Regions from separate parts of the Heyndrickxia acidicola genome, predicted to be linked through region 3. Evidence: riboswitches for the same ligand, from Rfam matches in the RefSeq annotation. Region 3 holds a riboswitch; each other region holds the start of a gene.
What was found. Region 3 has a riboswitch for thiamine pyrophosphate ahead of A5N88_RS09310 (acetylornithine deacetylase). Riboswitches for the same ligand answer to the same signal wherever they lie in the genome.

Region 1 (7,753 bases), on a different contig from region 3:
GTACAGCTTGTCTGTAAATCATGTAAGAAGATATCTGATGCGTAAATAGCTGAAAATACGGCCTGCTCGAATACCTTTTGTAAGCGGTATGGATAGGATAAGCTTTCATCGGAAATAGTTTTATCTGCTTTGTGAATATAGGAAATGCAATAGTTCGTCACTTCCATCATCACGTCTTCCTTTGAAGAAAAATAATTATACAGAGTTGCCCTGCTAATATTCATCAATTGAGCGATATCTTGAATGGTAAGGGACATAAACCCTTGAGTACGTATCGTATTTAATATTTTTTGTATATAGGTTTGTCTCATTGTTATTCGTTCTTCAGGCGAAATCTTGCGCAAAGTATCACGTCCTTTATGCAGAAATTATACCACAACTGGATATCGATCTATTTATCAACAAGAGTTAGGAGTTTACAAATGCAAAAAAAAGGAGTAAGCTATTAAACATCTTACACTTTAGACTGTTTTTTATGCATTTGTCTAAAATGTTTAAGGTCTTTAGAATAATATTGTTTGCATCACAGCAATTTACACACTATTTGCTGTAAGCAGGTCACTTTCATTTACACAGGTACTAGCTGCTATTAAAATAAGAAATTCTGCAGGTGCAGAAAAAATAAAAGGAGAATGACATCATGATTGCACAAAAAATAAATGATTTTCAAAAAATCGTGACAGGCCGCCGTTCTATTAAGAATTACGATCCTTCCGTAAAAATAAGCAAAGAGGAAATGGCAGAGATTTTGACTTTGGCAACGACTGCACCATCTTCTGTGAATATGCAGCCTTGGCGCTTCCTCGTGATCGATAGTCCGGAAGGCAAAGCGACTCTTGCACCACTTGCTAAATTCAACCAAAATCAAGTTGACACATCTGCTGCAGTGATTGCTGTATTCGGTGATATGAATAACTTCGAGAATGCTGAAGAAATCTATGGAAGTGCTGTTGAAAAAGGCTTTATGCCTTTAGAAGTCAAAGAAGGAATTTTGAACGCATTTACTGCGTACTACGAAAACATTTCAAAAGAAGACATGAGAGACGTAGTCATGATTGATGGAGGATTAGTATCCATGCAAATTATGCTTGCTGCCCGTGCTTTCGGATATGATACCAACCCTATCGGCGGATACGAAAAGGATCAAATTGCAGAAGCGTTTGGTCTCGACAAAGAACGCTATGTACCTGTCATGCTGATTTCGATCGGAAAAGCAGCTGACAGCGGACACCCATCTGTTCGACTCCCAATTGATAAAGTTGCACAGTGGAAGTAAGATAATAAAAAAGGAATAAGAAAGGATGACCTTTAATGATCATTATTCATGCAGGACTTACTGTTAATCCCGAGAAACAAGAGGCATTTTTAAAAGAGCTTCAACCACTGATTGAAGCATCACGAAAAGAAAGCGGAAATATCTCGTATGATCTGAAAAAAGACACAGAAAAAGAAAATGTCTTCACAATGGTCGAGGTATGGCAGGATGCAGCAGCAGTAGCAAGTCATAATGCAAGCGAGCACTTTACATCCTTTGTGGCAAAAGCAAAAGAATTTCTTGCGGCTCCTCTTGATGTAAAAGCATATGAGGGACAACCTTTAAAACATTAAGGAACAATATAGTAGATATGATGGTGCAACCTTTTCATAAGAAGAGTGCACCATTTTTTGTATGTTTGTGTTAGCGGAATCTTTTTGTATCCACTTTAAAATCCTATACTGAACATTATTTTTTAATCATTTTGTATGTGTCAAATAGTAACAAAGTTTACGAAAGGAGTCTTTTTAAAAATGTATTAATCTCTTGTTTCCTGATTGTTCTTGACTTTTGTTTTCTCTCCATGTAAGATTTTTTTAAATTCGACAAATTGTATACAGTCAAAAAATAATGGGTTTAGAAAGGGGAATAGTACCAAACGTTTACATTATATTTTCTTACTAGTTGAGACATAGATTTTAGAAGAAAATGTAAGCGTTTTATTATGTGATTTATCAACGGAGAGGACTGAAGGGGATGGAATTAAAGAAAAGAGAGATAATGGATTTAGAGAAAGGCGTCTCCAAAGAAAATAAGCTGGAACGCGGATTAAAAGCCCGCCATTTAACAATGATTTCGCTTGGCGGAGCGATTGGAACGGGCCTTTTCCTAGGAAGTGGTGCTGCCATTCATTCTGCAGGTCCTGGCGGGGCGTTATTTGCCTATGTATTTATTGGGATAATGGTGTATTTTGTCATGACAAGCCTGGGAGAGCTTTCCGCTTTTATGCCAACAAGCGGCGCATTCAGCACCTATGGAACAAAATTTGTGGATCCTGCCTTTGGATTTGCCATTGGATGGACGTACTGGTTTAGCTGGGCCATGACGATTGCAGCTGAACTGACAGCATCTACCATGATCATGAAATTTTGGTTTCCGCATAGCCCATCTATACTATGGAGCCTTTCGTTTTTAGCACTTATCTTTCTATTAAACTATTTACACGTAAAAGGGTATGGTGAAGGGGAATATTGGTTTTCTTTTGTAAAGGTTTCTGCCATTGTGGTCTTTCTCGTAGTAGGTGTGCTCATGATATTTGGTGTAATGGGTGGACAGGCTATTGGTTTTCATAATTTCACAGTTGGGAAGGCTCCTTTTAGCGGCGGTGTAATCGGTACGTTTGTCATCTTTCTTGCTACTGGTTTTTCTTTTCAAGGAACGGAAATTGTCGGGGTTGCCGCTGGGGAAAGTGAAGATCCTGCTAAAAATATCCCAAAAGCCGTTCGCAATGTTTTCTGGCGTATTCTCCTCTTTTATGTTTTAGCGATTTTTGTGGTAGGTCTTATTATTCCGTACACAAACCCGAACCTACAAAGTAATGATATTATGGTAAGTCCGTTTACACTTGTATTCAAGCGGGCAGGTCTTGCTTTTGCTGCATCTTTGATGAACGCGGTCATTTTAACTGCGGTTCTATCAGCCGGCAATTCCAGTCTGTATGCTTCAACTCGTATGCTGTATGCAATGGCTAAGAAGGGGCAAGCTCCTCATATCTTTGCCAAACTTAATAAACGCGGCGTGCCGGTTGCGGCGATGGTGTTAACGACGATCATTGGAATGCTTGCTTTCTTCTCTTCCGTATATGGAGACGGTTCTGTCTATCTATGGCTGATGAACTCGGTAGGGATCACAGGATTTATTTTCTGGCTGGGTATTTCTGTTAGCCACTACCGTTTCAGAAAAGCCTTTCTTGCGCAGGGCTACTCTCTTGACCTGCTTCCCTACAAAGCAAAGTGGTACCCATTTGGCCCTATATTTGCGATTGCAGTAGGACTGATTGTAACGCTCGGCCAAAACTTCCAGGCTTTCCTTGCTCCTCATATTGATTGGGGAAGTGTGTTGGCAGCTTATCTGGGTATTCCGATGTTCCTCTGCTTGTGGTTTGGCTATAAGTTTATAAAGAAAACTAAGGTTGTGCCGCTCAAAGAATGTGAAATTGAGTTTAACTATGCTGAGAAGAATGACTGATTTTAAAAAACGTCTTGAGTCCTGCTTTTAAGCAGGCTCTTTTTTTATAATTTTTTATGTTTATAGCATAATACAAATACATATTTTAGATAGCTAATATTTAACATATCAAAAACATTCTATTAAAATAGAGTACGAATTGAGAGATTAATAATGTTAAATGGTGAAAATGTAAGAGAGAAGGATTAAATGGCAAATAATGTTTTGTTAATATTTAAAAATAACATTATTTTTAGAAAACTATTGTTTTTCTTGTAAATTAGTTATATTATTTCGATATACAATTTTTTATAGTAATTTTTCAGAACATTTAAACTTCTTCAGGGGGACAACATTATGGATTTATTTCGAAAAAAGTCCATTCAGGCCTTAATCAATGAGGTTGGACAAAAAGATGTGACATTAAAAAAAGAACTTGGTCCTTTTGATTTATCCATGCTTGGCATTGGTGCCATAATTGGAACAGGAATCTTTGTTTTGACCGGTGTGGCGGCAGCTGAACATGCGGGCCCTGCACTAGTGATTTCATTTATTCTTTCCGGACTAGCCTGTGTGTTTGCCGCTCTTTGCTATGCAGAGTTTGCGTCCACTGTACCGGTGTCTGGAAGTGCCTATACGTATAGCTACGCAACCTTTGGCGAAATCATTGCCTGGGTACTGGGTTGGGATTTAATTTTGGAGTATGGATTAGCATCCTCTGCGGTTGCGAGTGGATGGTCGGGTTATTTTCAAGGGCTCCTCGCTGGCTTTGGCATTCATTTTCCAAAGGCATTAACAAGTGCTTATGATCCGGCACATGGAACCTATGTCGATCTTCCAGCTATCATCATTGTCCTTGTAATCACGTTCCTGTTAACGCAGGGGGTCAAAAAGTCAGCAAGATTCAATTCTATTATGGTTGTAATTAAACTGGCAGTGGTCCTGTTATTTATAGCCGTTGGCGTTTGGTATGTAAAACCGGGTAACTGGACTCCTTTTATGCCATTTGGTTTCTCAGGGGTAGCTACTGGAGCGGCTACAGTATTCTTTGCTTATATTGGTTTTGATGCCGTTTCAACCGCTGCAGAAGAAGTGAAAAACCCACAGCGCAACATGCCCATTGGTATAATTGCATCTCTTCTGGTTTGTACCATTTTATATATTGTTGTTTCTGGTATTCTAACAGGTATTGTACCGTATCCAAAGCTCGATGTGAAAAATCCTGTTGCCTTTGCGTTAAGCTATATCCATCAGGATTGGGCTGCCGGTTTTATTTCCTTAGGGGCCATCCTTGGAATTACGACGGTATTGCTGGTCATGATTTATGGACAAACCCGTTTATTTTATGCCATTAGCCGTGATGGACTATTACCAAAAATCTTTTCTAAAGTCGATAAGAAAAGACAAACACCTGTTGCAAATTCATGGATTACCGGAGTGCTTGTTTCCATTTTTGCAGGATTAGTACCCCTGGGCAGATTAGCAGAGCTGGTGAACATCGGAACGCTGCTGGCCTTCATGACGGTTTCCATTGGGATCTTATTTCTTCGTAAATATAACAAGGTATCTCTAAAAGGCTTCCGTGTCCCTTTTGTTCCGTATATTCCTATATTAGCTTTCCTTTTCTGCGGCTATTTGGCTATACAGCTTCCTGCAGTGTCTTGGATTAGCTTTCTAGTATGGTTTGTGATTGGCTTAGTCGTATACTTTGCATATGGCCGAAAGCATTCTACATTACGAAAATCTGACCAAATAAGAAAAGCAGGTTAAAAAGTTTGATATTGACACCAAAATTGGTCATGGTATGATGTATGTGACAATTTTATATATTTTGATATATCACTAGGGGAGCCGGTGGGCTGAGATGGAAGTGAACTTCTAGACCCTTTGAACCTGATCTGGTTAAAGCCAGCGTAGGGAAGTGGATCGGTCGTTCATGGAGACTAATTTTATGCCGCCGCGATTTAAACCACTTCATTTTGAAGTGGTTTTTTATTTTCTCTAACTCGGAGGTGCTCATGATTACGAAAAATAAAGAACTTCATTTAGTTAGTAATGGCAATATGTCTCTTCAACAATTCGTTCACATTGCTGAAAAAATCCATCCTTATGTGACAGACATTCAGCTAAGGGAAAAGACAAGCAGTGCAATAGAATTATGGGAAGCTCTTCAGCAGCTGAAGGACCTTGGGGTGCCATCTAAGAAACTGTATGTGAATGATCGTGTGGACATCGCATCCGCTGCCCAATTGAAAGGGGTTCAACTAGCGTTCCATAGTCTTGGTCCCGCTACGGTGAAAAAACATTTTCCGCACTTAAGGATAGGGAAAAGCGTTCATTCGGTAAAGGAAGCGATAGACGCTGAAGAGCAAGGAGCAGATTATTTGCTTTTCGGCCATATCTTTCCCAGTTCATCAAAACCTGGAATGCCATCAAGAGGATTAGAGGCACTTTCTTCTGTTACATCTGCCGTCGCAATTCCAGTCATTGCGATTGGGGGAATTGAGCTGCAGTACCTTCCTGACGTCTTTAAAGCTGGAGCTGCTGGTGTAGCGGTGATGTCAGGGATTTTAAATGCTAAGGATCCCCTGCAAGCTGCCATAGAGTATGCAGAAGGAATAAACGGGGGAGGAAAAAGATGAAAAAGTATGATGTTCTTATTATCGGTGGAGGTGTCATCGGGTCATCCATTGCCTTTCAGCTATCTAAACAAGGAAAGAAAGTAGCAATTCTAGAAAAAAACCGGCTGGCCAGCGAGGCTTCAAGTGCTGCCGCAGGGATGCTTGGGGCACAGGCTGAACTCGAGGAAGAAATTGGACCGTTGTTTGAATTAGCTATAAAAAGCAGAGCGCTTTTTCCGCATCTTGCAGAAGAGCTAAGGGAAATAAGTGGAATTGACATTGGGCTCGTCCAAAGAGGAATGCTGAAAGTGGCATTAACCGATTGTGAGGCGGAGAAATTCAAAAAAATTGTCCAATGTCAACAGGCAGCAGGGGAAACAGCGGAATGGCTTGATACAGAAGAAGTTAAAAAAAGGGAGGCACATCTATCTTCGGATATTAAAGGGGCAATATACATACCCAAAGACGGACAGGTTTTAGCACCGGATCTTTCGTTGGCATTTGCTAAATCTGCCGCTATTTTAGGTGCGGAAATTTATGAGTTTACAAAGGTGAATGCCTTGCTCCGGCACGAGGGCAGAGTATCCGGAGTATTGACAGACAGTGAAGCCTTTTTTGCCGATAAAGTAGTCATCGCAAGCGGCGCTTGGAGCAGTCAGCTATTAAAAGACTTCCCTTTGAAGCAACAGGTGTTTCCGGTAAAAGGAGAATGCATTTCTGTCATCACCCATAAGCCATTAGTAGAGTCTACGATTTTTTCTCATGGGTGCTATCTTGTTCCGAAGAAAGGCGGGCGATTGCTCGTTGGGGCGACGATGATAGAACATACATTTGATAAAAAGGTAAGTGTAGAAGGAGTTTCACAGCTGCTGACACATGCACAAAGGCTGCTTCCGGCAATCTCCAGTGCAGAATGGGAAGCAAGCTGGGCAGGCCTGCGTCCGCAAACAGCAAATGGATTGCCGATACTCGGTGTCCATCCTGAGTTTCAGGGGCTTTATGTCGCTGCAGGGCATTATCGGAATGGAATTTTACTTAGCCCTCTTACAGGTATTCTGATGGCCGATTTACTAGCCGAAAAGGACGAGGCGAAAGCAATGCTTGCGCCATTTGCATTACAGTCGGGGATTAAAAAAAGGGGTGTTGTCGGATGAAGCTCAACATTAACGGAGAAAAGCTGGAAGTGCTAGATTCTGTAGAAAATATACGTTCACTTTTACAGCACTTTGGATTAGAAAACAAAGTTGTGATTGTCGAGCAGAATGCGGTGATATTGCAAAAAGAAGAGCATGATGATGCTAGACTTTCTGATGGAGATCGAATTGAAATCGTACATTTTGTAGGAGGCGGTTAATATGTTGAAAATTGGACCTTATTCTTTTCATTCACGGTTGTTGCTTGGGACAGGGAAATTTCCAAACTATGAGATTCAAAAGAAAGCGGTGGATATCTCTGAAACTCAAATTCTTACTTTTGCTGTCCGTAGAATGAATATTTTTGAGGCAAGCCAACCCAATTTTTTAGAAATGCTCGATACGACCCAGTATACATTGCTTCCCAATACAGCAGGTGCTGCTACGGCGGAAGAAGCGGTAAGAATTGCCAGACTGGCAAAAGCTTCAGGCCTATGTGATATGATCAAGGTTGAAGT
Region 2 (7,753 bases), 970 kb from region 3:
CTCCTATCGATACAATGGGAATATCATTTTCTCTTGCCATAGTGACGTTCTCCTGGTAGCTCACCCCAAAATCAGCTTTTCCAGAGGCAACAAGCTGTTCAGCAGTAACATTTTCACCTGGCTGAATAATCTTGACGTCAAGTCCCTGTTTCTTAAAATAATTCTTCGTTTGGGCTACATATAAGCCAGTATGGTTAGTATTAGGAAACCAATCCAGCACTACTGTAACCTTTCTGTTTTTCGCCTGCTGTCCTTGGTTTGAGGAACAGCCGGCAATCCCGACTATCAATAATGCTGTAAGCAGCAACAGTATACTCTTTTTCATGAACGATCATCATCCTTTCTATAAATCCAAGGCGCCAACATTCTGGCTAATGCTTCAACAAGCGCATACATAATCAGTGTCACAATTACGATGACTGCTGCAACACCAAATAATTGTGCAGTCATAAATGATTTGGTAGCCCGTGTTAGCAGGACACCCAGACCATCGCTTGCTCCCAGCCACTCTCCAATGATGGCCCCCATCACACTATACGTAACTGCAATTTTTAATCCTGAAAAAAAATAAGGCAAAATGGCTGGAAACTTTACTTTTCTGTAAACCTGCCATTTCGTAGCATTCATCGTTTTTAAAAGGTTCAACATCGCTTGGTCCACCGTTTGAAATCCTTCCAAAATGCTTAATGAAATAGGAAAAAAACAAACAAGCACAACCACTAAAACCTTCGGCAGCATGCCAAAGCCAAACCAAATAATAAATAACGGGGCAATCGCCACTATTGGTATCGTTTGGGATACCACAAGAAGCGGGTTTACCAGTATTTTCAAAAAAGGTACAGCATCAAGAATGGTTGCCAGGGCCATTCCAACTGCCACTGCCACCACCAGGCCGATCAATACTTCTTCAAGGGTTTGAATTGTATTTGATATCAGCAGTACCTGATTGTCCATCAAACTGCTGACAATGTCTGAGGGCTTCGGTAGAATCCAGCCTTCCACATGAAAAAAAGTTACCGCAGCCTGCCAGGCAATCAACAGGAGAATAAACCATATTATTGTAATAAATGTATTAGAATATTTCCGTTTTCTCATTATTCCATACGGTACTTGCCGACTTTTTCATCGATGGTAACACCCTGATTCGGCCGATAATGAATTTTTATGGAAGTGATCACATCACTTGCCCCCGCCAGAACACATGCATGCTGTGCTTCTTTAATAATATCCAGGAGATGATCCAATTCCCCTTCCATCGTGGTTTCCATTGCTCCAACTTCATAGCGGACACCCGAGTTTTGGACAACCTCTATGGCTTTATCTACAACAGCGTATAGATCCTTTGTTTGGACATGCGGTACTACTGAAAAAGAAACTGTTACTTGATTAGACATAAACATCCTCCTCTATTAAAATGACCTTCTGATTAAACCTGACTCGATTTTGCCAACACCATTTGCTCTTCTTTTTTTTAATTGCCATTTATAAAAGAATGTCTTCATTATGATTCCTTTCATGAATAAAGGTAAACATGACAAATGAAAAAGGCCCCTCTGAATGACGCAGAGAAGCCTTCTATGTAAAAAGTCATAGAATATCTTAGATTATGGATCCTAAGAAACTCCCTACGCTGGCATTACCCAGATCAGGTTAAGGGTCGATGCAGGAAAAGCATCCTCTCAGCCTCATGGCTCCCCTGTTTTTAATGTATCTTCATTTTAGCACGAGTCTTTTTTTTAAAACAACTAAAAATGTTTGCAGAACTATATGGGTTTGGTTATAGTGGGTAGAAAGACTTGCATCGTGTAGTTAGAAAGGAAGTGTTCTGCCATGGAGCTAAGAGGAGAGCACATGCTGCAAAAAAAATATCAAACGGAAAAAAGAGCGGCCGCTTTTTATGATAATCAACTAATCAATTATCTGAATCCTGCCATGCAGGAATTCATCTCCCAGCAAGAGATGGTATTTATCTCTACTGCCGATCAAAACGGCAATTGTGATTCTTCCTTTAAAGCAGGATTGCCTGGCTTTGTCAGAGTAAAGGATGAAAAAACAATCTTTTATCCTGAATACCGGGGAAACGGTGTAATGGCGAGCTTGGGAAATATAGTGGAAAATCCTCATATTGGTTTATTATTTATTGATTTTCTCCATAACCAGATTGGATTACATATAAATGGACGTGCGAGAATAATAGAGAATGATGCCTTAACAGACCTGCACCTCCCTGATTCTGTGATGAACATAATAAAGGAAGAAGAAGGAGAGAAGCCCGAAAGATGGGTCGTCATCGATATTGATGAAGCCTATATTCATTGTTCCAAGCATATCCCTGCCTTTAAAAAGGTCAACAAAGAGATTTTTTGGAATACGGATGATGCCAAAAAGAAGGGCGGAGACTTTTTTAAAGTAAAAAAATTAAAGAAAAAAGCGGAGAGCGTCCGCTAATTTAAATATTCAGCAGTCATGGCAGCTGAAAAAAGGAGTGGATCCAAAACCGTCCACTCCTTTTTCATTGATAAACTAAATTAATCGCCCATTATTCTTGAGAATCTAAGCTTTCCTTTTTTTCCTTCCAAAACACATCCATAAGAACCGCTACGATAAATCCAAGCAGCAAACCATTTCCAAGAATGGACTGGGCAAGAGTAGGCAGTTTGACAAGAGCGGAGGAAGGAATAAACATGCTTCCAGCACCAATTGCAATCGTGAGGCCAAAGATTGTGGCACGCCGTTGGTCTACCCTTTGCAGCAAGACTGTATTAAAGCCGATAATCGCCATGTGGCAAAAAGAAGACAGGATTGCTGCATATGCTACTGGGCTTGGAATCAATGTGAAAACCATTGATACGGCAGGGAACAAGGATATAATAACGAGAAGGATGCTTCCACAAATAAATGGAAGCCTTTCTGCCCTGCCTGTCATTTTTAAAAATCCTGCAGTGGTCGATAAAGGAACGTTCCCTACAACGGAAAAAACAGCAGAAAGAAGGGTATTAATACCTGCAATGATTCCGCTCCGTTTCAAGACAGGGCTTTCCAGTTCCGATGAATCATGTACGGCCATATTTACTGCGGTGATTGTGGCAATTAGGTTGGAAATCAGGACAAGCCCAATAATTATTCCTGTCACCGCCATACTAATGTTCAAATGCGGATTACCCCAGGAAAAGAAGCCCGGAATTGAAAATACCCGGTTCTTCCCCTCCATACCTGATCCCCAGCCCATCAAATGAAATAGAATGGTCCCAACAAGAATTCCAATTAAAACGGCATATGTTCGAAAAAAGCCCTTGCCAAAAAGGGACAAAAATAAAACAGCTAAAAACAATGGAACCGTTACAAGTAAAAGCGATGGCTTAACTACATCGCCGCTGGACGCAATCCCCAGCATCCCTTTCAAAAAGGTGCCGCTAAGCTGAATGGAAATCAAGATGAGGAAGGTTCCTGTCACGATAGGAGTAAACAGTTTTTGAAGCTTGATAATAAGGCCTGTTGCTCCTGCTATACCTAGTGTAATCCCACCAATCAGCATGGTTCCTTCGAGAGTACCAAGCCCGCTTTGGTACTGTGCAGCACTAGCCAGTGAGCTCCCTGTAATAATAAACACGCCCAGCCAAATGCCTGCAGGACCATCCGCAATGGATAAACGGTGGCCCATTATGCTTTGAAGTAAGGAACTGATTCCTACGACCAGGAAAGTCCTCTGCATCATTTCAATTACCTGTCCAGAAGAAAAATGATAAACATGGCCAATGACGATGGGAATCGTAATGCAGTTGGCGATTAAAAAGATGACCCACTGGAAGGTGGTCAGTACATCTCTAAACGCTACGTTCTTCATGATGATTGTTTTCCCCTTCCTCATATAGATGAATTTATTTCGATTGGCTTTGTAAAGGATCCTGTTGCTTTTTAGCTCATTCAAGTAAAATGGCCGTTTCACTGGAATAAGCTAAAAACCAGCAGTTTTTATTTATAAGAGCCTTTCGCCTAAATATAATAAAATGACAATGCCAATCAATCGTTAATTATATGTGAAACTGAATAGCAAGAAAAGAAAACCGCTTAAAAGGGACTATGATAACTGGGTTTTAATTTGAAAGGTAAGCCTTACGGTAGTCCCTTCACCTTTTAAGCTGGAAAATTGAATGGATCCTCCATATTTTTCAATGATGTTATAACAAATCATGAGCCCCAGCCCGGTGCCTTTTGATTTTAAAGAATAAAATGGGCTTCCAAGCATTTTAAGCTCGCTGCTCTCCATTCCCATCCCAGTGTCCCTGATACTTACCACAAGCTCTCGATCCTCCCTTTCTGTGGTGATGAAAATCATACCTCCATGGTCCATTGCTTCTATTGCATTTTTTATTAGATTCACAAGAATCTGGTTAAACTCCACCTTACTGCAATAAATATTCACATGTTCATGGATAGATATAGAGAAGGCTGTATTATTCATAGAGGCATAGGATTGAAGCAAATCTACCACACTATTAATTCCTTCCCCTACATTGCATAAAACAGAGCTTTCAACAGCAGGCTTCGCAAGTGAGAGAAAATCATTTATAACTTTTTCAGCCGTCTGCAATTCCTCCAGCATGAGATGGAAATGCCGGTGCGAGCCCTCATTCAAAGTCCTGTCCTCCTTATACAGCTGCAAAAAACCTTTTACAACCGTAATCGGATTTCGAATTTCATGGGCTACTGCTGCAGCCAGCTGTCCTGTCGTTTTAAATCTTTCCGTCTTTTGAATTTGCTCATAGTAGATTGCCAGTCTTTCCATTCGTGCATTTGTCATTACAAAAATAAAAAAAATAATGACCTGGCTGCTGTAGAAATCAAGTAGATTTCCTGAAAAGTCATTGAGTAAATAATGATATTCCTGTTTTTTATCAAAAGAATAGGCATAGATAAATAACCCTGCAGAAAGCAGAAGATTGAATGTGAGAATCGTATAAAAGATCCGTTTATGAAAAAAGACAATAGCAATGCCAGGAAGGATGGCAATGAAAATAAAATTTAATATTGTTTCAGGATAGATAAAAAAGAGGGTATAAAAATAAGCCGCAATCAAAAAAACAATGAGACCTTTAATCGAATTAGATTCTCTCTTAGGGTAAATAATCAGGCATGCAGAAACAACTATAACAAAAAACAGATGTAACATGATTGCAGCATGCAGATTTCTTTCGGGAGAAGATAAAATCCCTATTGCCATGAAAATGATTACAATAACAACAACAGTTCTGTATATCTTTGAATCCGGAAGACTACTGATTTCTTTCATTTTTCTCTCCAATAAGATGTAATTTCTAGGCTTCAACACTCAATTTTAACATTCTTTTCCACTCTCTCTGTTATATTACTTTTTAAAACTTGTAAGGTCAATAAATTGCAAAAGTGTTTTTGGAAACTTTGTCCATCATTGCGCTAACAGAGGAAAAATGGTGAATACTTTTAGATTACAAAGATACCAGTGGGACGGACAAGTTCCATTGTGAGTTGGGATTGGATTCACGGGAAAAGGACTTAATAAAGGTCATGAAGGACAAAAACTAGCTAGGTGCAACAAGAGCCGTTCTTCATCGTGGTCGTGAATGACTTTTCACGTTAGAACCAACCTCGATAAGGGCTTCATCGACGCCATGAAGGACTTTTTGCCATGGAACCAACCCCGATAAGGGCTTCATCGACGCCATGAAGGACTTTTCGCCATGGAACTAACCTCGATAAGGGCTTCATCAGCTCCATGAAGGACTTTTTGCCATGGAACCAACCCCGATAAGGGCTTCATCGACGCCATGAAGGACTTTTCGCCATGGAACCAATCTCGATAAGGGCTTCATCGACGTCATGAAGGACTTTTCGCGTTTGAACTAAACTCGATAAGGGCTTCATCGACGTCATAAAGGACTTTTCGCCATGGAACCAACCTCGATAAGGGCTTCATCAGCTCCATGAAGGACTTTTCGCCATGGAACCAACCTCGATAAGGGCTTCATCGACGCCATGAAGGACTTTTCGCGTTTGAACTAAACTCGATAAGGGCTTCATCAGCTCCATGAAGGACTTTTTGCCATGGAACCAACCTCGATAAGGGCTTCATCGACGCCATGAAGGATTTTTCGCCATGGAACTAACCTCGATAAGGGCTTCATCAGCTCCATGAAGGACTTGTCGCCATGGAACCAACCCCGATAAGGGCTTCATCGACGCCATGAAGGACTTTTCGCCATGGAACTAACCTCGATAAGGCCTTCATCAGCTCCATGAAGGACTTGTCGCGTTAGAATCAACTCCAAAAAGGGCTTCACCGCAGTCACGAAAGGATAAAATTCAGAAAAAACAATAGAGAAATATGCTTCATAAAGCCTGTGAACGATTAACACTCTAACGGAACCATTCAAAGAAATTGCCCATTGAAATAAACAAGCTAAAAAGAGCTTGTTTCCTTCACTCCTCGAGGAAGCAACCCATAAAAGAACTGAAATTTTTAAACATTCACAAAAATATTTTACTGGGCAAATAGAAACAGCTAAAATAGAGATAGCAAGTATAAAAATAAAAGGCTGGGAAGAAAATGGACGATCAATTGGGTATGAAATTAAGCCGAAAAACGTTCTTTCAATCCACCGCTATTTTAATGCTTTTGATATTGCTTTCTGGATTGTTAACCAGAATCATCCCTGCTGGAAGCTATGAGCGAACGGTTAAAAACGGGCATACTTTTATTAAACCTGGAACCTTTCATTTTTTGACGGATACACCGCCCTTTCCGATTTACCGTTGGTTTACAGCTCCTTTTGAATTATTTTTGTCACAGGATGCAGTAACAGTTATAACCATTATAGCTTTCATTTTAATAATCGGCGGCTCATTTGCCATTTTTGATGGTACAAAAGTATTTGAAAGAGTCATTGATTTATTGGTTCACCGATTTTCTCAGAAAGAAAAATGGATTATTATCATCTTCTCGTTGTTTTTCATGCTGTTAGGAGCGATTTTCGGAATTTTGGAAGAGGTCATTCCACTAATCCCGATAATGGTTTTAGTGGCAAAAAGATTGGGCTGGGATGAACTGATGGGGCTGGGTTTGAGTTTATTGTCTGTAGGGTTTGGGTTTTCCTCCGCGCTTTTTAATCCTTTTACAATTGGCATTGCTCAATCAATGGCTGGTGTGCCTGTGTTCTCGGGTCTTCTTTATAGAATGGTCATTTTCACTGTAACGTACGGCGTTTTATTGCTCTTTTTATTTCGCCATCACAAAAAACTAAAACAGAGCGCCATTTACAAAGTGGAAGCAAGCTCTGAGCTGGCTGCAGCCTTAGAGTATGAGACCAGCAAACTTACTATCCGGCCAACCATTATCGGTTTCGTCCTTTTACTTATTGTCATTATGCTCCTTCCCGTACTTCAATTGGATGATTACTCTATGCCCATTATCGCATTAGGTGTTTTTTTCACTGCGCTGGCCACTGGAATCAGCAGCAAAGTCCCTTTCTCAAAGATGATGCACTATTTTACCAAAGGACTTCTTAATCTGGCTCCCAGTTCATTGCTGATTATCCTCGCTTTAAGCGTAAAGCATATTGTTGAAAGCGCCAATATGATGGACACACTTTTATATTATTTGTCTGTACATGTTAAAGGATTATCTCCTATTGCAGGCGGAATTACCATGTACCTAATAGTCTTTGCCCTTCAATTTTTCATTCCATCCGCAACAGCAAAAGCCATGCTCGTTATGCCT
Region 3 (7,753 bases):
AATAGAAGACGTTTGTAACAATAAATATAGAGGTGAGCAAATGGACAATAACAACATGAGAAGAGATATTAAAACCTTTGCCTTAACAATGACTGGACTTGGTTCTATTATTGGTTCCGGTTGGTTATTTGGAGCATGGAGAGCAGCTGAAGTTGCCGGTCCCGCTGCTTTAATCGCTTGGGTTTTAGGAACATTCATCATTCTATTCATCGGACTAACGTATGCTGAATTAGGAACGATGTTTCCAGAAGCAGGCGGAATGGTTCGATATGCACATTTTTCACACGGCTCTCTTGCCGGCTACATCTCGGGTTGGGCCAACTGGATTGCTATCGTTTCAGTAATTCCCGTTGAAGCCGAAGCCTCTGCTCAGTATATGAGTTCGTGGCCATTTGCATGGGCACACTCATTGTATAACGGTACACAGTTATCCGCGGCAGGACTTTTAATTGCAGCCATCTTAGTTATTATCTATTTCATTCTCAACTATTTTACAGTACAACTATTTGCACGTGTTAACACGGCCATTACGATCTTTAAATTTATTATTCCAGGATGCACTATTCTTGGCTTGGTAATTGCTGGTTTCCACAGCGGCAACTTTACCCAGTATCACGGCGGCTTTATGCCTCACGGATGGGCTGGTATCCTAACGGCCATTGCCACTTCCGGAATTGTGTTTGCCTTTAATGGCTTCCAAAGCCCCATTAACCTGGCCGGTGAAGCAAGGAACCCTCAGCGCTCCATTCCGATAGCCGTTATCGGATCCATCCTGATGGCTGGGGTTATTTACGTACTATTGCAGCTGGCGTTCATTGGTGCAGTAAAGCCTTCTATGGTTTCAAATGGATGGGATAACATTCAATTAAAATCACCTTTTGCCGACCTTGCTATGGCATGGGGATTGAACTGGCTCGCTCTTTTACTTTTTGCTGATGCTTTTATATCACCATCAGGTACTGGAATGACCTACACTGCGACAACCGCCAGAATGATTTATGGAATGGAGCGGAATGGATATTTCCCAAAAGTTTTTGGGTTTGTTAATCCAAAAGTCGGAGTGCCCCGTGCAGCAATGTGGTTAAACCTTGTGGTATCCTTTATCTTTTTATTCCTATTTAGAGGATGGGGATCACTCGCTTCCGTTATTTCTGTCGCTACGTTAATTTCGTATGTAACAGGGCCAATTTCTGTTATGGTCTTTAGACGCTATAGTAATGAGGCCGTCCACCGTCCGTTTAAGATTAAAGGCATGCAAATTATCGCACCCCTCGCCTTTATCATGGCATCACTCATTTATTATTGGGCACAGTGGCCTTTAACTGGAAAAGTTACGTTAATCATGGTTATCGGCTTGCCTATCTATTTTTATTATCAAGCTAAATCCAACTGGGAAGGATTTAGTAAAGATTTAAAATCTGGTTTATGGTTAATTATCTATTTACTTTACATGGCGTTTATTTCTTGGATCGGCAGTTCCAAATTTCATGGGATAAATATCATTCCATACGGATGGGATTTTGTCGTTATTATCATTTCGGCTTTAATTTTTTACACTTGGGGTGTCCGCAGCGGCTACCTGACGAAGGATTTAGAAGATGGCTATCAAATGAAACAAAGTAAAACTGACGTTCATTAAACAAATAAAGAGAGGCGGCTCATAAGAGTCAGCCTCTCTTTTCATATAGCTATTTTCATAAGTTCTTTGATTTTCGTGTCTATTTTTATTCATAGCATTTACAGATAGAAGCGAAAATCACTACAAACACTTGAAGCACTTAGTTTTTTTAAAAGTTTTTATAAGCAGATTTGGCATTTACATGCGTTTGAATCACTTTTTCATTATAGAGCCATTTTTCAACTTTATTCCAGGAGCTTGCATCTTGATATCCGAATGGCTTGTTCTTAGCATCCATCAAAGGCAAAAGAATTTGCAAGCTTTTTGTCTCTACCTCTTTATCCAATGGTGATGATTGATCTTCATGCTTTAATAGGATTGAAAGTCCTTCTTTAGGGTGCTTTTGGACATATGCCTGTCCTTCCCTAATAGCGGCCATGAATTTCTTATATACGTCAGGCTTTTCTTTTAATGATTTTTCACTTGCAACCAGGACTAATTCATAGTAATCAGGAACGCCGTATTTTGCGGGGTTAAAAGTACGCATAGGGTGCCCTTCTTTATCAAGTAGCAGCTTTTCATGGTTGATATAGCCTCCAATAAGTGCATCGGCTTTTTTTGTTGCCATTGTTGGAATTAAATTAAATCCTACATCGATCATCTTTACTTTATCTGGATTTCCCCCAGCAAATTGAACCATCGAATGAATGATTGCTTCATCCAGCGGAATAGATGGATACCCAACCGTTTTCCCTTCAAGATCCTTAGGCGATTGAATGGTGCTGTTTTCAGGGACCATCAAATAATTCAATGGATGGCGGACAATTGCACCAAAGGATTGGACAGGGATATTTTGGCTGCGGGCAATCACCACTTCCGGCTGATAGCTTAGAGCCATGTCCACTTGATTAGCAGCAACCAATTTAAGCGGATCATTCGTATCTGCTGGCATTTCAATATTCACATCTAAGCCCTGCTGTTTAAAATAGCCTTTTTCCTGTGCTGTATAAAGAAATGAATGTACAGCATTCGGATACCAATCCAGCATAAGAGTAACCTTTTGCATTTTATGTGAACCAGCTCCTGATTCTGCATTATTCACACCGCATCCGCCTAAAACCAGTAATAATGCTGCTGCTGTAAAAAAGAGAATTTTTTTCATGTTGTAGTTTCCTTCCTATTCCATTGTTTATTGATTAAAGTATCTTCTTTTTAATAATTTTTTTTCGATAAATGCTATGATTAAAAATAATGCAATCCCCATTAATGAAAGTATAAACACAGACGCAAACACTGCATCTGCCTCCATATTTCCAGACATTCTCCTGCTGAAATAACCCAATCCTGCAGTCCCGCCCAACCATTCACCGATTGTAGCTCCAACGACACAATACACGACTGACATTTTCAATCCAGACAGAAAGAGGGGTAAAGCCTGTGGAATTTGAATTTTCCTGAAGATTTGAAACCGGTTGGCCCCCATCGTCAAGAGCAGTTCCCGATAGTCATCCCCCCCTAATTTAAGCCCATCATACGTATTAATAACAATTGGAAAAAACGCAGTTAAAAAGGTTACTGCAACCTTGCTCCAAATGGAATACCCGAACCACATGATAAAAATGGGAGCAATTGCAATTAAAGGAATGGTTTGAGAGATGACCAGGAATGGATAAAGTACTTTCTCCATCGCTTTAGAGAAATGCATAATCGATCCTATAAGAACACCACCTATAACCGATAGGATAAATCCAATCAGGACTTCTTCAAGTGTGATCGGTAAATGCACCTCAAACAGAAGCAGGCTGTTCGTTAACAGGGACTTCCAAATGGAAAGAGGCGAAGGCAAAATAAAAGGAGGGATCATCCCCTTATCCACAATCCATTCCCATATACTGATCACAAAAATGATCACCAATAAAAACAAACCATATTCCTTTCGCCAACGGTTTAATTTAGTCTTCATCATTAATCAGACACTCCAATTCTTTTCTTACATGAATAAATTCAGACTGATAGATGATTTCCGGACTTCTTGGTCTTTTAAAATACACTTTCACTTCCTTTAATGGCTTTCCATTTTCTTTAGGCAGGATATAAATACGATCACTGAGTAAAATGGCTTCTTCTAAGTCATGCGTAATAAATAGGATTGTTTTTTGGAGATCCTCCCATAAATCCAAAAGCCATTTATGCACTTTTCGCTTCGTCAAAGAATCCAGTGCTCCAAAAGGTTCATCTAACAGCAAAAGATCTTTTGCCGAAATGAGGGATCTTAAAAAAGCGACACGCTGTCTCATTCCCCCTGAGAGCTCGTGTGGATAGGCATGTTCAAAAGAAAGTAAATCAAATTTAGACAGCCATTCCCTGATTTCAGCTTGCTTCTCCTTTTTATTCACTTTGGATATTTCCAATGGAAGCATAATATTTTCCGTCACCGTTCTCCAAGGTAAAAGCAAGTCTTTTTGCGGCATATAACCAATATTCCCTAAACGTTTATCCGGTGTCCCGTTTGAAAGAACAATCTCTCCATCTGACGGCTCCAGTAAACCTGAAATCACTTTAAACAAAGTGCTTTTCCCAGAACCGCTGGCTCCAATGATGGATACAAATTCCCCTTTCTCAATCTCCATGGAAAGATTCGCAAATACAGGCAGACCGTTCCCTTCATTATGAAAAATATACGCTACATTCTTTAAGGAAAGTAAATTAGACAGGCCAATCCCCTCCCTGATACACCATATCCCAAAACATATATTCAAATCTGGATGTTGTAATAAAATGTTCTTCCAAAACACTTAATTCCCGTTCACTTATTCCCTCTGCCAGGTGATCGAGTAAACGGATTAACCAGCTGGCTAAAGAACCGAATTCTTCAGAAGCATACATGGCAATCCACTCGCCATATAAGGCGTGTTCCTCAGAACCCGGATATTGTTCTTTTAGCATTTTACCGATTTCCCAGTAACTCCACATACAGGGAAGTAAAGAGGAAACCAATTCTGCAAGTGAACCCGTATGGGCAACATTCAGCATATATCGGGTGTAGGCAAGATTGATTGGGGCGGGCTTTGTTGCTTCCAACTGTTCATTCGTGATTCCAAACCTTTTCGCATATTGACGATGCAGGTCCATTTCGCCGTGGAGAGTATCATTCAAAAGCTTGGCAAAAGTGCTCATGGTCTCTAGATCTTTTGCTTTAATAGCCCCTAATGCAAAAAGTCTGGAATAGTCGATTAAAAATACGTAATCCTGCTTCATATAGCGAATAAAGGCTTCAGCAGGAAGGTCTCCATTTCCCAATCCCTTAACAAATGGGTGCTGGTGGGTTTGGAACCAAACATGTTTTAATTTTTCATAGAGCCGTTTTGAAAGGGCCATTCTTTTTCCTCCTTTTGCGTATTGCACCACTCAGCCATAAACATCGCTAAGGTTTTTGTAAAATCAACCAATTGTTGAACTTCCAGCTTTTCATTTATAGCGTGGGCATCCTCCAGTTTTCCCGGACCGAATATGACTGTTGGGATACCTGCCCGTCCAAGCCATCCTGCATCGGTGACTGTCGTAGACATCCCTATTTCGGGTTTCTTGCCTAAGGTATTTCGATACGACTTCACCAGTAATCTTGTTCCTATGTGTTCAGGATCGATTTCAAGAGAAGGGAAGACTTCGCCCTTATCCATAATCATGGATTTTCCTCCCCATTTAAATTGAGGAGGATGATTCCTTAACCAAGGGTCGCTTTGAGCTACAAGATGGATATGTTCTTCAATTTCCTTGATGATTTGTTCATAGTTCTCATTGGGATAAAAGTGTACTGTCACCCACAATGAACATCGGTCGGCAACAAAGGCTGCATGCCGCCCACCTTCAATGACGGCAGGATTAATGGTGTTGGTACCCGGAGCAAAACCAGGGTATTGTTTTGTAATCGCCCAATGCCGTTCAAGCTCCTGAAGACCTGAGATGACTTTCATCATCTTTTCAATAGCATTGGCCCCATGTATCCCGCCGCCTGCGTGAACCATTTTTCTGCGTAAACCATCATGGTACGTTTCTGTGCTCTGTATGGTAATCCAGCCTGTAATGACTCCTCCTTGGCCCTCGATATGAAGATCACTGGTATCCACGACTACTGCAAAATCCGCTTTGTACCCTCTCTCCGTACAATCAAGGGTTCCTGCTTCCCCCACCTCTTCACCAATGACCGATTGTAATTGAAGATTCCCTTTAAGTGGGATATTTAAATCTTTTAACACCTTCACGGCCAGCAATGCTCCTGCCAAACCGCCTTTCATATCTGCAACTCCCCGGCCGTATAGATAGCCCCCCTCTTCTCTTAAAACAAAAGGCGGTGTTTCCCAATCACTCTCATCCCCTACTTCTGCCACGTCCACATGGCCGTTTATAATTAAGCTTTTGTATGCTTCTGCAGAGTCTCCAGGCAATATCCCCACAACGTTGGAGTCACCGGGGTAGACCTCCCATCTCTCCGTTTTAAAATCCAAATCCATTAAATACTTATTTATGTAATGTTGTATTTTGCTTGAATTGCGGGCTGGAGGGCTTACAGTTGGATATCCCACAAGTTTAGATACTAATTGAATAAGTTCATCTTTTCTTGCCTCAATCTCATTCGTAATTCTTGCAGCTAGTTCTTCTGTAACAAAGTCCAAGCTTTTTCACCCCTTATTGCTTTGTCTATGTACTTTTTAACGCAAAAAAACCACTCATTTACGGAGAAATGAGTGGGTTATAACCATGTCATAAAAAATAAAAATATAAGAATTGACCTGATTGTTAATTTCCACTTCCCTCCGCTGGTATAATCCAGTTCAGGTTCAAAGGGTTTAGAACTAATGTTCAGTCTCAGCCATTCAGGCTCCCCTAGCAGTAAGCAATATTTATTTCATTTCCTCGATCATATCTCTATTTCTTAAAATAGTAAAGTGGAAATGATTATTCTTCTAATATCTTGGCATGCATTTAAGATAATGTCTCTGTTAATCTTGCTTGTTATTTTCAGCAGCAATCAACGGTGAATTAAATTCAATATTGGGCTTTAACTCAGATATGCAAGCGTTGTTGGTCCTGCTGGTTGATTTCCGTTGCAGGCACTCGCTTTCCGCGGGGCGGTTGGGAAGCCTCCTCGTCGCAAGCTCCTGCGGGGTCTTCCCTTACACGCTGATCCCGCAGGAGTCTCGTACTTTTCACTTCAATCAACGGTGAATTCAAATTAACATTGGGCTTTAACTCAGATATGCAAGCGTTGTTGGTTCTGACAGTTAATTTTCGATCAATCAATGTGGGTGTAATAGTAACATTAATTTTTACAGAATGTTAAATTACAAGGTTGAAAACTGTTCGTTTTTTAGCTCATTCGTGTGAAACGGCCGTTTCACACGAATGAGCTAACAGTGTCCTTTAACAACGCATATTAGAAAAGAATTCATGCTCCATTAACATCGTATGTCTGGATATAAAATATAAGTGTTTTCCTTCGATGGAAAAAGTTTTATTAATAAAATCCTATTGATACATTTTACTTCCAGTATTTCTAAATTCTTTCGCTTTTTCTTCCATCCCCTCCATAATCATTGCTTCCTTTCGGTGATCCTCTTCTTTTACCCGTTCTCGTATATCCTGTGAAATTTTCATACTGCAGAATTTTGGACCGCACATGGAGCAAAAATGAGATGTTTTCGCCCCTTCTGCCGGAAGTGTTTCATCATGATATTCCAGCGCTCTTTCCGGATCTAATGACAAATTAAATTGATCTCTCCATCGAAATTCAAATCTGGCTTTTGAAAGGGCATCATCCCGCATTTGGGCTCCGGGATGCCCTTTTGCTAAATCTGCAGCATGCGCAGCAATTTTATAGGTGATAACCCCGGTTCTTACGTCCTCTTTATTTGGAAGGCCCAGGTGCTCCTTTGGTGTTACATAACAGAGCATGGCCGTTCCAAACCATCCAATCATTGCAGCACCAATGGCTGAAGTAATATGGTCATAGCCTGGGGCAATATCTGTTGTTAACGGGCCTAAAGTATAAAAAGGGGCTTCATCACAAACTTTCATTTGCTTATCCACGTTTTCTTTAATTAAATGCATTGGAACGTGTCCTGGACCTTCAATCAT
Region 4 (7,753 bases), 2.1 Mb from region 3:
TGATTTATCAACAATTTATAAAATCGCACACACCTTCTTTCATGCAGCATTTTGTCGATAAATTTATTTCATTTTATCTGGAAAATAAATTTTCATATCAAATGGAAAAATTCCATTTTAGTATTAAAAAAGCCTGCCACCAACAGACAGTTGATAACAGGACAGCTTTGTAACATGGCGTTGCAGCCGGCACTGCCGACTATTTTTTAAAAGTGCTGAACAGGACAATGGCTAATGGGGTTACTCCGCACCGCATTAGAGACCTTTATCCTCCTGTTATACCCCTACACTTTTTTTCAATTCAGCTGCGGCAGCAGCTGCATCCTTTGCTGTGCTGATCGCTGTGATGACAGAAACACCGTCTGCGCCTGCCTCGATCACAGAGGCTGCATTTCCCGCATGAATGCCCCCGATTCCCACGATTGGAACTTGAAAGCCTTTTTCACGAAGCATCTCAATCAAGACGGTCCCTCTCTCAGGCTTAGCATCCTCCTTTGTTACCGTAGCAAAAACCGGTCCAATTCCAAAGTAATCAGCGCCGGCTCGCTGGGCAGCCTCAGCCTCTTCAAGAGAGTGGACAGAAACGCCAAGGATACGGTCTCCAATCTTGGCACGGACTGCTTCTGCGGGCTCATCCTCCTGGCCAATGTGCACCCCATCTGCCTCTAATTCAATGGCCAATTCAATATCATCATTGATAATGAAAGGAATGCCATGCTCTTTGCATATAGATTGAAGGCGCATAGCAAGAGAACGTTTTTCCTTTCCTGCCAATGCATTCAAGCCTTTTTCCCTGAATTGAAATAAGGTGATACCTCCGTTTATGGCTTCTTTAAGGATCTTGCCGGGATCAGATGCAAGACAATTCGTGCTTCCCATAATAAAATAAACCTTTAAAGCCTGCTTAATGGTCTCTCTATCCATCCGACTAATCATTGAATACTTTCTCCTTTTTGTTTAGGCTCTGTTCATCCTGCCTGTTGATGTCAATCCAGGCGCTCGCTTTCCGACGGTTGTTCGCGAGCCTCTTCGCTTCCGGAGTCTCGCGTTTTCACTCCAATATTTTTAGCTCAATATCAACCTTGAGCATTAACAGACCCTTTATTTAAAGCATACTCCCGGTAAGCCCAATGGTTGGTTGGTCCATGACCGTTTCCAATCCCAAGATCATATTGAATAGCAGCCTGAATAAAATCCTTGGCTCTTGAAACAGCATGATTAACAGGCAGCCCCTGCGCAAGCCCTGCAGTCAAGGCTGCTGAAAACGTACACCCTGTTCCATGAGTATTTTTTGTCTGGATTCGTTTGCTTTGAAAAAGAGTGAACGTGTGGCCGTCGTAAAGGAGATCCTCTGATTCCTCGGGATTTTCATCGTGTCCGCCCTTCAGGATGACATGCTTTGCTCCAAGCTTAATGATTCGCTCGGCAGCTGCCTTTTTATCTTCCATTGTTCGAATGGCCCTTTCCGTCAGAACCTCTGCTTCAGGAATATTCGGCGTTACAATCATCGAAAGCGGCAGCAGGTATCGCTTTAAGGAGGCAATTGCCTGTTTTTGAAGGAGTGAGGCCCCTCCCTTGGCTATCATGACAGGATCGACTACAACCTTTTCCCATTGATAGTGTTTAATTTTTTCCGCAACCGCCTCAATAATATCGGCACTGAACAGCATTCCGGTTTTAACCGCATCCGTTCCTATATCTGACCCGATGGAATCGATTTGTTTAGCAACCGCTGCAGGCTCCATTGGAAAAACCGCCTGAACACCTAGCGTATTTTGAGCCGTTACAGCGGTAAGAGCAGACATTCCATATACTCCAAGCTCCGAAAACGTTTTTAAATCTGCCTGAATTCCTGCACCGCCGCCGCTGTCTGATCCCGCAATGGTTAATGCTTTTTTCATGATGCCTCATCCTTTCTGTTAAAAATTAAGACTGCCTTTTTGAAAAAGACCCAGCTTCCTGAATATCGTCTGCAGAAACCTTTGATAATTGATTTAAAAATTCTATTTGGAAGCTGCCCGGTCCCCTATCAGCAGCTAAGTGTGCAGCTTTCTCTGCCGCGACTCCGTACACCACCAATGCAGCTGCAGCTGCTTTAACTGCATTTTTCTCCACACCAGCGAAGGCGCCGATGACCGATGTTAAAAGACAGCCTGTTCCCGTTACCTTTGTTAATAGAGGATCTCCGTTCGAAATGGTGTAGGTAGTCTCTCCATCGGTCACCACATCTGTTTTTCCGGTAATGACGACTGTGATTTTGTGTTTTTTAGACGTTGAAATAGCGAGCTTCATCACATCTCCGTTTGCATTTCCTGCATCGACTCCTTTGATTTCCCATGCCTCTCCTGCTACATTGGCAATTTCAGCTGCATTTCCTCTGATTACAGAAAGCTTTACTTCTCTCATTATTCTTTGAGCTGTTTCTGTCCGATAAGATGTAGCCCCTGCACCGACAGGATCAAAAATAACCGGGATGCCTTGTTTGTTTGCTGCTTTCCCAGCCAAAATCATGGCATCTACCGTTACAGGGTTTAATGTGCCGATGTTTAAAACGAGCGCACTCGATATACCAGCCATATCCGCAACCTCTTCTGCAGCATAGGCCATCACCGGAGATGCTCCAATAGCAAGCAGCCCGTTTGCTGTCCAGTTCGTTACGACGACATTGGTAATATTATGTACAAGAGGGTTTTGAACCCTCACCTTTTCCAATGCTTCACTTATAAAATTCAATTCCATTATGATCACTCCTATTCTTTATGCCAAATGAAAAAGCCAGATCCCACTGACAGGACCTGGCTTGAAATAGCGATGTACAAAGAATAATAATTCCCTCTGCTACTTCCCTACGCTGGCACAATCCAGATCAGGTCCAAAGGGTTAAAAAACACAGTTTTTCTCTCAGCCCAAAAGCAGGCACCCCTAGTAGAATCATAGATATTCATTTTCTATCATCATAGCGTGAGTCAGCTGTGAAGTAAAGTCAAAACCGCGAAATGGCCGTAATTTAGCTCATTAACGCACAAAAGGGGTCAGACCCCTTCTTCACTTTAAAGCACTAAAAGGGTCAGACCCCTTTAGTTAACTAAAGCGCCACACCTTCATCCTCCTTGCCATCCTCGCCAAGATAATCGGTCACAATGGCCGATTCAATCACAGCATTCCCTGCCCGCTCCACTCGATAGGCTTTTGCATAAGGCCGTGAGCTCACTGCACGATAAAGCTCCTGCCCCATAAAATGCAGGGCAGCCCCATCATCTGCAGCATAGCCTGATTGAATATCGCCTTCCAGCAGCGCCTGATAGTACGATGGCCTTCTTTCCTCTTCCCCATCGTAATGCGGACAATTGCTCCCTTTTAAAAAACCTAAGCAAGAAAGCGGTCTTAAATCGCTGCCATAGGAATCCGTCATCCCTTCCTCAAACCAGCAAATGGAACCAGCGCTGATTCCCGCCAAAACCTTTCCATTTTCCCACGCCTTTTTCAATAGGTGATCCAGTCCCCAATCCTTCCATAAGGCGAGCAGATTCTTCGTATTGCCTCCCCCTACATACAGAATATCCTTTTCCATAATAAAATCGCTTAAGTCACTTGCCGGTGGCTTAAATAAAGACAAGTGTGACGGTACGCAGGAAAGTTTTTGAAAGGCATGATAAAAACGTTCGATATAGCTTTCGGCATCACCGCTGGCTGTGGGGATAAAACAGATCTTTGGAACCGAACAGCGTGCTTGCTCTAATACATACTGATCCAAAAGGACATTCTCCGGCTCCATGGAGAAACCTCCTCCGCCCATCGCAATAATTTGTTTCACCTTTCTTCCCCCTCCTCTTTAACACGTACTATTCTTCAAAACCTCAGCCTACACCTGCACTCCATTAATAAATGTCATCAGCACCCGGCTGCGAAGATCAAAAGGATCACCGCTCCACACGACAAAATCCGCATCCTTTCCCTCCTCAACAGATCCGACCCGATCCTCCACCCCAAGATGCAGAGCCGCATTCAATGTCACAGCTTGAAGAGCGAGCTCCTCCCTGACACCGGCTTTTACAGCCAGAATGACACACGCCATTAAGTGTTCAATGGAGACAATGGGATGATCCGTTGTGATGGAAAAAGGAACACCGGCTTCTGCCAACGCCACCAGGGTATGCCAGCCTTTATTGGCCAGCTCTACCTTTGAACGGGCTGACATTGTAGGGCCCACTGACACACGAACCTGGTGCTTTGCGATAAAAGGGGCAATGAGATGCCCTTCCGTACAATGCTCAATCGTCAGGTTAAAATCAAATTCTCTCTTCAGCCTTAAAACAGTGGCAATGTCATCAGCACGGTGTGCGTGTATGCGCATAGGGATTTCTTTATTCAACACTTTGGCTAGCGTCTCCAGCCCAAGGTTCCGTTCTGCTTTCCCCTTTTTCCTTTCTTCTAAATAATCCTGAGTCTTTATCAATTCTTCCCTGAGGAGGGCCGCTATCCCCATCCGTGTCACTGGCGGTCTCCCTTTTTGCCCATGCTCTCGTTTAGGATTTTCACCTGTAGCTGCTTTTAACCCGGCAGGACATTTGAGGACCATTTCATCGACAATATCTCCCGCCGTTTTCAACACCACCGTTTCCCCTCCAATCACATTGGCACTTCCGGGCATAACCTGTACGGTGGTAACCCCCGCTTGCCTTGCATCAATGAATCCCGTTTCCATCGGATTGATGCCATCCAGTGTGCGTACCTGGGGTGTGACGGCTGAACTGGTTTCATTGTAATCCCGCCCCTCCACGCCAACCCCCTGCTCCTGCACACCAAGATGTGTATGCACATCAATAAGGCCGGGTGTCAAGATCATTCCCGCCATATCAAGAACCTCGCAGCCTTCAGGAGTCCGCACATACTCTCCAATTTTCCCAAACCTTCCATTCTCAATAAAAATAGCGGCGTTCTGCAAAAGACCTCCCCTGCCGTCATATCCATTTACATTTTTCAACACCAGCATGATGTCCCCTCCTCTTGGGATTGTGGAACTTCAAAGCATATGAGCATTTGAAAATGCATGTATGATACACCTATTCTATTTTTCTGTGAAAAAGAACGATTAAAATCCCCTTTTTGTCTCGATCATGGAGTGTATCTATTTTGGAAGAAAGGTATAATAGTAGTAAGATTGAAAAGACAAGGGTGATAGATATGGAACATGATGTGACGAAGGAAATTGAGGAATTGGAAAGTCTCCTTTATGCGCTCCAAAGCCAAAATCAGGACCTTTATTTAGAGAATGTCCGGCCTTTTCTGCGTGAAAAGCTGGTCGATTTCCTTTCCGATTTTGAGCTATATTTTCGCGAAAGAGGATTTGTGGTAAAAACAAAAAATGAAAAAGTAAACGCTGACTATATGGAGCTTAACTTTTCTGCCTCTTTGGAAGAAGACGGAGAGAACCACTACCATGTCGTCATCCGAAAAGACCGGGAAGAAATAGAAGAAATAAAAGTCCGCTATAACACCTTAAGCTCTACTTTTACGTATGCCGTTCCTCCTGACGAATTTGAAGCTGAAAAGGCAAGGCTGACCAAAGAAATCGAGCGGGAGCAGAAAAAAACCCGGTACCTGCAGCAGCCGAAGTTTTATTTTTTGAGAACGATTGCAAACGAAGGATTCAGCACAGGCGAATCCCTTTTAGAAGAGTTATTTGATACCCCCTGATACCAGCCTTTCGACCGATTTCCGGGCGTTCATCCTCTATTCCTTAAAGCCGGTTTCAGGAGGTAAACCGGCATGCAGGGAATTGGCTGCATCCATAAAAGGAACCATTCCGTCCTTTCCTTTGTACAAGGCTACCTCCGCATTTTGGACAAATCCCAGCTTTAATTTGGGCCTTTTTTTCAGCCTGATCCTTTTTAATTTGTTCAATATGGCCCTTTCTTGCCTCTTTTCCCTCAATCGACCTTGCTTGTAGCCGATAAAGAATTCCCTTTCGCTGCATGGGATTCAGCATTTCTTCATGGTAGCCCTTTAAACACTTCAACAATTGCTCTGTTTGAAGGACATGAGTGTTTAACGCGGATACTTCCACTTTTTTCAAAACAGCCCTTTCTGAAAAAACAACCAAAGAGTAATAAGGGATTGGAAACTGCTCTCCAACAATTTGTTTCAGCGCCTGGATATGGCCGTAATTTTGAAAAATAGGATTGTAGAACCTTTCCTTTCGTTTGTAGATGACCTGTGTCCATTGCTTGCTTCGTTCGCTTCCGTAAATCCATCCGCGGTAGTTTTTGGTCTCAATCACAAATATCCCAGCTTTTGATATAACTAAGTGATCAAGCTGGGAGGTCTTTCCCTTCACAGTCGGCAAAAGAACATCATGCAAAACGGTATATTCTTCCGCATCGAGTTTATTTAACTGTTTCTTAACCTCAAACTCTCCTAGCCTCCCTTTTATCGTGGGCGAAGAGAGCAAAGACATCCCGATAACCAGTAAGACCAGTAATATGAATATCATAAAAAACCTCCAAATTTACATATTCTATATAATACTCTATTTTATTCCATTCATTCTATCAAGCTGGGAACAAGCGGCATCATGAAAATTTATTGAAGGTATGAAGGCTTCTGCTCCAAGTGCTCTCTTTGCCGCGGACGGTTGAAAGTCTCCTCGTCCCATTGCATCTGCAAGTACTGCCCCTAACTTACTTTTAAAGCTCTCGTCTCACCCCTACCACCGTGCCGATTTAATAGATTAAAGCACTAAAGGGGTCTGACCCCTTTACTTAACTAAAGGAATTTCCCATTCTTGTTTGGCCGTTTTATACATAGAGTGTAATAGTGCCAAAAAAGCAGCTCTGCAAATCGGCTGAACATTATAATGGGTTTTTATTTAAAATAATTATAAATAAGTATTGATTTTATATTGAGAGATGTTATTATTAACAATAACAAATTTAAATTCTAAGAGGTGACTGTACATGACCAATGAGAAAAAGAATTTAACGACAAGCTGGGGTGCTCCGGTTGGAGACAATCAAAACTCGATCACAGCAGGATCCCGCGGCCCTACTTTAATTCAGGACGTTCATTTATTAGAAAAACTTGCCCACTTCAACAGAGAACGTGTTCCAGAACGCGTCGTCCATGCGAAAGGGGCAGGGGCTCATGGCTACTTCGAAGTAACCAACGACCTGACTGCCTATACAAAGGCAAACTTCCTGTCTGAAGTCGGCAAACGCACTCCTTTGTTCATCCGATTCTCCACTGTAGCAGGTGAGCTTGGATCTGCGGACACAGTACGGGACCCTCGGGGATTTGCGGTTAAATTCTATACAGAAGAAGGCAACTACGATATTGTCGGCAACAACACTCCTGTCTTCTTCATTCGTGATGCGATTAAGTTTCCTGACTTTATCCATACTCAAAAACGCCATCCGGCCACTCACCTGAAAAATCCCAATGCAGTATGGGATTTCTGGTCTTTATCTCCTGAATCCCTGCACCAAGTGACCATCCTGATGTCTGACCGCGGCATTCCTGCCACCCTCCGTCACATGGATGGCTTCGGAAGCCATACCTTCAAGTGGGTCAACGAGGACGGAGAAGGCGTCTGGATCAAGTACCACTTTAAAACAGTGCAAGGAATCAAAAACCTTTCTGCCGATGCGGCAGCTAAAATTGCAGGTGAAAATCCTGATTACCATACAGAGGATCTTTACAATGCCATCGAAAAAGGCGATTTCCCTGCATGGAAGCTCTACGTTCAAATCATGCC

Region 1: it holds a riboswitch for thiamine pyrophosphate, as region 3 does, so the genes downstream of both, A5N88_RS23090 (thiamine phosphate synthase) here and A5N88_RS09310 (acetylornithine deacetylase) in region 3, are expected to answer to the same signal.
Region 2: it holds a riboswitch for thiamine pyrophosphate, as region 3 does, so the genes downstream of both, A5N88_RS13825 (MTH1187 family thiamine-binding protein) here and A5N88_RS09310 (acetylornithine deacetylase) in region 3, are expected to answer to the same signal.
Region 4: it holds a riboswitch for thiamine pyrophosphate, as region 3 does, so the genes downstream of both, thiM (hydroxyethylthiazole kinase) here and A5N88_RS09310 (acetylornithine deacetylase) in region 3, are expected to answer to the same signal.

Annotation. Positions count from the first base shown of each region.
Region 1 covers NZ_LWJG01000004.1:139,952-147,704, forward strand. Annotated here, with positions in the region: gene A5N88_RS23065 (TetR/AcrR family transcriptional regulator) at 1-344, opposite strand, end outside; gene A5N88_RS23070 (nitroreductase family protein) at 641-1,276, shown strand; gene A5N88_RS23075 (putative quinol monooxygenase) at 1,312-1,608, shown strand; gene A5N88_RS23080 (amino acid permease) at 2,012-3,502, shown strand; gene bcaP (branched-chain amino acid transporter BcaP) at 3,839-5,251, shown strand; TPP riboswitch at 5,316-5,418, shown strand; gene A5N88_RS23090 (thiamine phosphate synthase) at 5,500-6,123, shown strand; gene thiO (glycine oxidase ThiO) at 6,120-7,256, shown strand; gene thiS (sulfur carrier protein ThiS) at 7,253-7,456, shown strand; gene A5N88_RS23105 (thiazole synthase) at 7,458-7,753, shown strand, end outside.
Region 2 covers NZ_KV440953.1:2,950,806-2,958,558, forward strand. Annotated here, with positions in the region: gene A5N88_RS13815 (ABC transporter substrate-binding protein) at 1-325, opposite strand, end outside; gene A5N88_RS13820 (ABC transporter permease) at 322-1,095, opposite strand; gene A5N88_RS13825 (MTH1187 family thiamine-binding protein) at 1,095-1,394, opposite strand; TPP riboswitch at 1,606-1,708, opposite strand; gene A5N88_RS13830 (pyridoxamine 5'-phosphate oxidase family protein) at 1,852-2,448, shown strand; gene A5N88_RS13835 (purine/pyrimidine permease) at 2,540-3,844, opposite strand; gene A5N88_RS13840 (ATP-binding protein) at 4,079-5,290, opposite strand; gene A5N88_RS13845 (YfcC family protein) at 6,584-7,753, shown strand, end outside.
Region 3 covers NZ_KV440953.1:1,985,629-1,993,381, forward strand. Annotated here, with positions in the region: gene A5N88_RS09285 (APC family permease) at 41-1,639, shown strand; gene A5N88_RS09290 (ABC transporter substrate-binding protein) at 1,788-2,780, opposite strand; gene A5N88_RS09295 (ABC transporter permease) at 2,808-3,581, opposite strand; gene A5N88_RS09300 (ABC transporter ATP-binding protein) at 3,571-4,248, opposite strand; gene tenA (thiaminase II) at 4,325-4,996, opposite strand; gene A5N88_RS09310 (acetylornithine deacetylase) at 4,963-6,291, opposite strand; TPP riboswitch at 6,411-6,514, opposite strand; gene A5N88_RS24805 (hypothetical protein) at 6,683-6,838, opposite strand; gene thiC (phosphomethylpyrimidine synthase ThiC) at 7,145-7,753, opposite strand, start outside.
Region 4 covers NZ_KV440953.1:4,041,430-4,049,182, reverse strand. Annotated here, with positions in the region: gene thiE (thiamine phosphate synthase) at 277-933, opposite strand; gene thiD (bifunctional hydroxymethylpyrimidine kinase/phosphomethylpyrimidine kinase) at 1,077-1,901, opposite strand; gene thiM (hydroxyethylthiazole kinase) at 1,927-2,739, opposite strand; TPP riboswitch at 2,827-2,934, opposite strand; gene A5N88_RS18880 (Type 1 glutamine amidotransferase-like domain-containing protein) at 3,086-3,814, opposite strand; gene A5N88_RS18875 (amidohydrolase) at 3,863-4,993, opposite strand; gene A5N88_RS18870 (hypothetical protein) at 5,134-5,697, shown strand; gene A5N88_RS25910 (NERD domain-containing protein) at 5,753-6,493, opposite strand; gene katA (catalase KatA) at 6,957-7,753, shown strand, end outside.